Regions from separate parts of the Streptomyces sp. NPDC006610 genome, predicted to be linked through region 1. Evidence: riboswitches for the same ligand, from Rfam matches in the RefSeq annotation. Region 1 holds a riboswitch; the other holds the start of a gene.
The links. Region 1 has a riboswitch for glycine ahead of gcvP (aminomethyl-transferring glycine dehydrogenase). Riboswitches for the same ligand answer to the same signal wherever they lie in the genome.
Positions count from the first base shown of each region.

Region 2: another riboswitch for glycine. It lies ahead of gcvT (glycine cleavage system aminomethyltransferase GcvT); the one in region 1 lies ahead of gcvP (aminomethyl-transferring glycine dehydrogenase).

Region 1 covers NZ_JBEXOP010000016.1:152,297-155,693, forward strand. Annotated here, with positions in the region: gene gcvP (aminomethyl-transferring glycine dehydrogenase) at 1-1,714, opposite strand, end outside; glycine riboswitch at 1,892-1,987, opposite strand; gene ABZY13_RS16070 (PRC-barrel domain-containing protein) at 2,102-2,473, shown strand; gene ABZY13_RS16075 (DNA polymerase IV) at 2,395-3,397, opposite strand, start outside.
Region 2 covers NZ_JBEXOP010000025.1:35,302-38,698, forward strand. Annotated here, with positions in the region: gene gcvH (glycine cleavage system protein GcvH) at 1-334, opposite strand, end outside; gene gcvT (glycine cleavage system aminomethyltransferase GcvT) at 473-1,591, opposite strand; glycine riboswitch at 1,780-1,880, opposite strand; gene ABZY13_RS20750 (AAA family ATPase) at 2,061-2,723, shown strand; gene ABZY13_RS20755 (enhanced serine sensitivity protein SseB) at 3,269-3,397, shown strand, end outside.

The sequences.
Region 1 (3,397 bases):
CGTTGGGCTGCAGCGACACCTTGTCGTAGCCGGTGACCTCGGCGAGACGTTCCTCCAGCTCGCGGATGAGCGTGAGGTAGCCCTGCGCCTGCTCGGCCGGCGCGAACGGGTGCAACTGACCGAACTCGGGCCAGGTGACCGGCTCCATCTCGGTGGTGGCGTTGAGCTTCATGGTGCAGGAGCCCAGCGGGATCATGCCCCGGTCGAGCGCGTAGTCGCGGTCGGCGAGCCTGCGCAGGTAGCGCAGCATGGCGGTCTCGGAGCGGTGCTGCTGGAACACCGGGTGGGTCAGGTAGGCGTCGGTGCGCAGCAGCGCCTGCGGCAGCGCGTCCTCGGTGGCCGCGTCCAGCGCCTCGACGTCGCCCTCGACGCCGAAGGCGTTCCACACGGCGCTCAGGTGGGCCCGGGTGGTGGTCTCGTCGCAGGAGACGGAGACGTGGTCGGCGTCGGCGAGGTGAAGGTTGACGCCCTGCTCGCGCGCGGCGGCTACGACCTCGGCGGCACGGCCGGGGACTCGGGCGGTCAGGGTGTCGAAGTAGGCGCCGTGCACGACCTCGACGCCGCCGCCGTTGAGCCCGGCCGCCAGGACGGCGGCGTACCGGTGGGTGCGCCGGGCGATGCCCTTCAGACCCTCGGGGCCGTGGTAGACGGCGTACATGCCCGCCATCACGGCGAGCAGCACCTGGGCGGTGCAGATGTTGCTGGTGGCCTTCTCGCGGCGGATGTGCTGCTCACGCGTCTGCAGCGCGAGGCGGTAGGCGCGGTTGCCGTCGGCGTCGACGGACACGCCGACCAGACGGCCGGGCAGGCTGCGGGCGAACTGCTCGCGCACCGCCATGTAGCCGGCGTGCGGCCCGCCGAAGCCCATGGGCACGCCGAAGCGCTGCGTGGTGCCGACCGCGATGTCCGCGCCCAGTTCGCCCGGCGACTTCAGCAGCGTCAGCGCCAGCAGGTCGGCGGCGACGGTGACCAGCGCGCCCAGGTCGTGCGCCTGGTCGATGACGGGCTTGAGGTCGCGTACGGCCCCGGAGGCGCCCGGGTACTGGAGGAGGACGCCGTTGATCTCCCGCTCGGCGATCTCGGCGGGGATGCCCTGGCTCAGGTCGGCGACGACGACTTCGACGCCGACCGGCTCGCAGCGGGTCCGGATCACCGCGACGGTCTGCGGCAGCACGTCCGCGTCGACGAGGTAGAGGCCCTTCTTGTTCCGCCCCATGCGCCGGGACAGCGCGACGGCCTCGGCAGCGGCCGTGCCCTCGTCGAGCAGCGAGGCGCCGGAGGTGGGCAGACCGGTGAGGTCGGCGACCATCGTCTGGAAGTTCAGCAGCGCCTCGAGCCGCCCCTGGGAGATCTCGGGCTGGTAGGGCGTGTACGCCGTGTACCAGGCGGGGTTCTCCATGACGTTGCGCAGGATCACCGGCGGGGTGAAGGTGCCGTAGTAGCCGAGGCCGATCATGGAGCCCAGGACCTGGTTGCGGTCGGCGAGCGCACGCAGCTCGGCGAGCACCTCGGCCTCGGTGCGGGCGTCCGGCAGTTCCAGCCGGTCGGCGTTCTTGATCACGTCCGGGACGGCGGCGGCGGTCAGTTCGTCCAGGGAGCCGTAGCCGACCTGGGCGAGCATCTTCGCCCTGGCCTCCTGGTCGGGCCCGATGTGGCGCTGTTCGAAGGGGATGCCCTGTTCGAGCTCGGCGAGCGGGGTGCGGTGGGCGGTCATCTGCGGAGGCCTCCTGGTCTGACGCGACCTTCGGGGGGCACCCCGGCACGGGTACCCCGACGGCCTCCCCCTCTGTCATCTCGACCTGAGAGCTTCACCGGGCCGCCCGAGGACGTCCGGCTTTCACCGTCGGTGAGGACGGACGCCGGCGGCGCCTGTCCTGCTTTCCAGAGTGACCTCGTCCGTGCGGTACGGGGGCCTGAGAGATTCCGGGGAGGATTTGCTCCTTCGGCGCCTCCGACGGTGGTCGGAGGACTCTCCCGCACGGGGTCGCCAGCCACTTGCCAGACTACCAGCGAGCCCGGCGCGGGGTCCCTCGAGTGGCCGCCTTCCCCAATGTGCTCTTTCGTAGTGCTGACGAACGAGTTGCGACCATGAGGAGGGACCGTGCAGACCGACATCGATCCGCGCAACCTGATCGGCCGCAAGGCGTTCGACCGCACCGGCGCCAGGATCGGCACGATCGACGAGGTGTACCTCGACGACGCCACCGGCGAACCGGAGTGGGCGGCCATACGCACCGGCCTGTTCAGCCGCGACGCGTTCGTCCCGCTGGAGCCCAGCGAACTGATCGACGGCAGCCTGCACGTCCCCTACGACCGCGCCCTGATCAGGAGGGCTCCCGACCTCGGCGTCGGCCGGCACCTGTCCCCGGAACAGGAGCTGCGGCTCTACCACCACTACGGACTCGACGTGGCCGCCCCTCCCCCGCTCCCGGACCACGACTTCGGCAGACTCGCCGGCTCCGACGACTCCTGACCTGCCTCGGGTCTTCGCGGCACGAGCGGCAGCGGATCCGCCGGCTCCAGCGCGGGGTCGTCAGTACGGAAGGTCCGCACCCGCCCCGGCTCCGAGCCGGGCGTCTCGAACCGCACGGTCACCCGGCCCAGTCCACTGCCCTGCACCCAGCCGTGCCCGTGCTCGGCGTGCCGCACGTCGTGCCCGGCGGGCCAGCGCCGCTCGGCCGGCTCGGCGACGCCCTGTTCCGGTTCCGGCACCGCGTCCTCGTCCGGCACGTCCGCCAGGGGCCCCGCGGCCTGCGCGAACAGGTCCTCCTGCGTGTAGTCGGCGAGGCCGCTGACCCCCACGCCCAGCAGCCGCACGCCGCCCGTCGTGTCCACCGAGTCCAGCAGCCGCGCCGCAGCCTCCCGCACCACCGCCGGATCGTCCGTGGGGCCACGCAGCGTCTCGGACCGGGTCAGCGTGGAGAAGTCGTACCGGCGCACCTTGAGCACGATCGTCCGCCCCGACAGCCCCGCGCCCCGCAGCCGCCGCACGCACCGGTCCGCCAGCCGCTGCACCTCCAGCCCCACCCGGAGCCGGTCGTGGATGTCCACGTCGTAGGTGTCCTCCACGGACACCGACTTCGTCTCCCGCTCGGCCACCACGGGCCGCTCGTCGCGCGCCAGCGCCATGGCGTACAGCGCGTGCCCGTGTGCCTTGCCGACCAGCCGGACGAGTTCGTCCTCGCCGGCCTCGGCCAGTTCCCCGACCGTGGTGATCCCGGCCCTCCGCAGATGGTCCCCCGTCGCGGGGCCCACTCCGGGGAGCGTCCGCACCGGCATCGGTCCGAGCAGCGCCCGCTCGGTGCCCGGCTCGATCAGCTCCAGCCCGTCGGGTTTGGCGCGCTCCGAGGCGATCTTCGCGAGCATCTTGGAGGCGGCGAGCCCGACCGAACCGGTC
Region 2 (3,397 bases), on a different contig from region 1:
CGGCCGGCTCCTCCGCGACGCGCACCTTGAACAGCCAGCCGCCCTCGAAGGGCGCGGAGTTCACCAGCGACGGGTCGTTGACCACGTCCTCGTTGATCTCGGTGACCTCGCCGGCGACGGGGGAATACAGTTCGCTGACCGACTTGGTCGACTCCAGCTCACCGCAGGTCTCGCCCGCGGCGACCGTGGAGCCCACGTCGGGGAGCTGGGCGTAGACGACGTCGCCGAGCGCGTTCGCCGCGAACGCGGTGATGCCGACCGTCGCGACGCCGTCCTCGGCGGCCGACAGCCACTCGTGCTCCTTGCTGTAGCGCAGCTGCTGGGGGTTGCTCATGGCCTGGATTCTCCTGTACGCGTGGGACTGCGGATGAACGGGGGACTGCGGAAACCGCTGCTGAGCAGGGTGAAGGCGGGCGGAGTCGCATGCGGACCGGCCTGTGCGGACCGGCACATGCGGACCACGCCTCAAGTGTTACTTCCGGCGCTTGTGGAACGGCAGCGCCACGACCTCGTACGGCTCGTGACTGCCCCGGATGTCCACGCCGACACCGGGCGTGCCCGGCGCCGCGTGCGCGGGGTCGACGTACGCCATGGCGATCGGCCGGCCCAGCGTCGGCGAGGGCGCGCCGGAGGTGACCTCGCCGATCACCTCGCCGCCCGCGACCACGGCGTACCCGGCGCGCGGCACCCGGCGGCCCTCGGCGACCAGGCCGACCAGGACCCGCGGCGGGTTCTCCTCGGCGCGGGCGGCGGCCGCCAGCAACGCCTCGCGCCCGACGAAGTCGCCCTCCTTGCCGAACTTCACCACCCGGCCGAGACCGGCGTCGAAGGGGGTGAGCGCGGTGGTCAGCTCGTGCCCGTACAGCGGCATGCCCGCCTCTAGGCGCAGCGTGTCACGGCAGGACAGCCCGCAGGGGACCAGGCCGGCGCCCCGACCGGCCTCGGTCAGCGCCTGCCACAGGGCGACGGCGTGCCCGGGGCGCACGAACAGCTCGAAGCCGTCCTCGCCGGTGTAGCCGGTGCGCGCGATCAGCGCCGGGACGCCCGCGACCGTGCCGGGCAGTCCGGCGTAGTACTTCAGGCCGTCGAGATCGGCGTCGGTCAGCGCCTTGAGGATGCCGGGGGACTCGGGGCCCTGCACGGCGATCAGCGCGTAGGCGTCCCGGTCGTCGCGCACCTCGGCGTCGAAGCCGGCGGCGCGCTCGGTGAGGGCGTCCAGCACGACCTGGGCGTTGGAGGCGTTGGCGACGACCATGAACTCGGCCTCGGCGAGGCGGTAGACGATCAGGTCGTCGAGAATGCCGCCGTCGGCCCGGCAGATCATCGTGTAGCGGGCGCGGCCGACGCCGACGGAGGCGAGGTCGCCGACCAGGGCGAAGTTCAGCAGGGCGGCGGCGCCGGGGCCGGTGACCGTGATCTCGCCCATGTGGGAGAGGTCGAACAGACCGGCGCGGGTGCGCACCGCGAGGTGCTCGTCGCGCTCGGAGCCGTAGCGCAGGGGCATGTCCCAGCCGGCGAAATCGGTCATGGTCGCGCCCAGTTCGCGGTGCAGGGCGTCGAGGGCGGTGCGACGGGGTACGGAACTGCTCATCGGACGGATGTCTCCCGGGGCGATGGGGGGACCTCCCGTGCGAGCTCATTCGAGCATGGGGGAGGGCGAGGTCGTTCCTCCCCATCTGTCATCGGAACCTGAGAGGTTCGCCATGACCGTGACCGGTCACTGGCTTGCACCTTGGGTGGGACCACCGCGCACGGCGGCGGCCCGCTTTTCAGATGTGCCTCGCCCGTGCGGTAACGGTGCCTGAGAGATTCAAGGGAGGGACTTGCTCCTTCGGCGTCCCAGCGCCGGTGGCGGCTGGGAACTCTCCCGCGCGGATTCAAACGGCCGGTATGCAGTTGGCGCGCACATCATTGCACGCATCGCCGGTTCGCGGCAGGCTGCGATCTGTAACCGTGCTGTGGCACCACGAGTACGAAAACACGAGACACCGCGGATTACCTTCTCTTTACACTCGACGGGGACGGGAACTCGTGAACCGCCCCAGGGGAGGACGATCACGGTGAACAGGACCACGGCCTACGCCGCCGGCTCGCCCGTCGCGCTGCCCCGGCAGCCCGCCGCGTCCGCGGGGGAGGCGTGCGTCCCCGCGCCGGTCGTCCGCGACCTGCGCGAGCGGGCCGGACGCAGCCCGCACGCACTGCTCTTCGGTCCCGGCGACCTGGTCGTGGTCACCGGTCTGCCCGGCAGCGGCAAGTCCACCCTGATGCGCCGGACCGTCAAGGCGGTCCGCATCGACTCCCAGGACACCCGCGACCGCTGGGACCGCCGCATGCCCGGCTTCCTGCCGTACGGGCTCTACCGCCCGCTGGTGCGCCTCGCCCACTACGCCGGGCTGCGCCGCGCCCTGCGCACCGGCGAGGGCATCGTCGTCCACGACTGCGGCACCCAGGCCTGGGTGCGCGCCTGGCTGGCCCGCGAGGCCCGCCGCCGGGGCGGCACGCTGCACCTGCTGTTCCTCGACGTCACCCCCGAGCAGGCGCTGGCCGGGCAGCGCGAGCGCGGCCGGGGCGTGTCCCGCTACGCCTTCCGCCGCCACCGCCGCGTCGCCGCCCGCCTCCTCGCCCGAGTCGAACGGGGCGCCCTGCCGCCCGGCTGCGTCTCGGCGGTCCTCCTCGACCGTGACGCGGCGAACACGCTGCGCCGGATCGGGTTCACGGGCTGAGGACGGGGGCCCGGGCGGAACCGGGAATCGCGGCGTCCGCCACCGGGCTGTTCGCGGTCGCACGCCGGGCCGTGCCGCGTATACCGGGGCCGTATCGCGTATACCGGGGCCGGGCCGTGCTCGCCGGGCCGGGGCGCGCTCGCTGGGCCGGGGCGCGCTCGCCGGGCCGGGCCGCGCACGGCCGGCCGCGCGATGGCCGGGGCGGGGCCGGGAGCGGGCGTTCCACGGTCGCCGGGGCGGGTCCGGGAACCGACGGCGGCCGGCGCAGGTTCGCGGACCGGGGTTTCGCGGTGTCCGGGACGGGGTCTGGACCGGGCAGTTTCCCGATGGCCGGGAATGGGGCCGGGGCACGAGAACTCCGCGGTGGTCAGCGCCCGACGCCGGGGGTCTGCGACCGGGGGCTTCGTGACGGCGGGCCCCCGGCGCCGGTGGCCGGTGGCCGGGGGCTTCCCGGCGGTGGGCGCCGGGGGTCGCGGGCCCGGGGCCCGGCCCGCCGGACGGTAGCCTTTCAGCCGGACCAGTAGTTCTCGGCAGGCGGTAGGCAGATGGACTTCCCGGCGGACTTCTCCGCGGACATCCCGGCGCAGGCGCACCCCCATCCGCACGGCGGATGGCCCGGCAACGAGCTGGAGGAGGTGCTGTCCGCGTCCCTCGGCGTCCCCACGGCCGGCGCC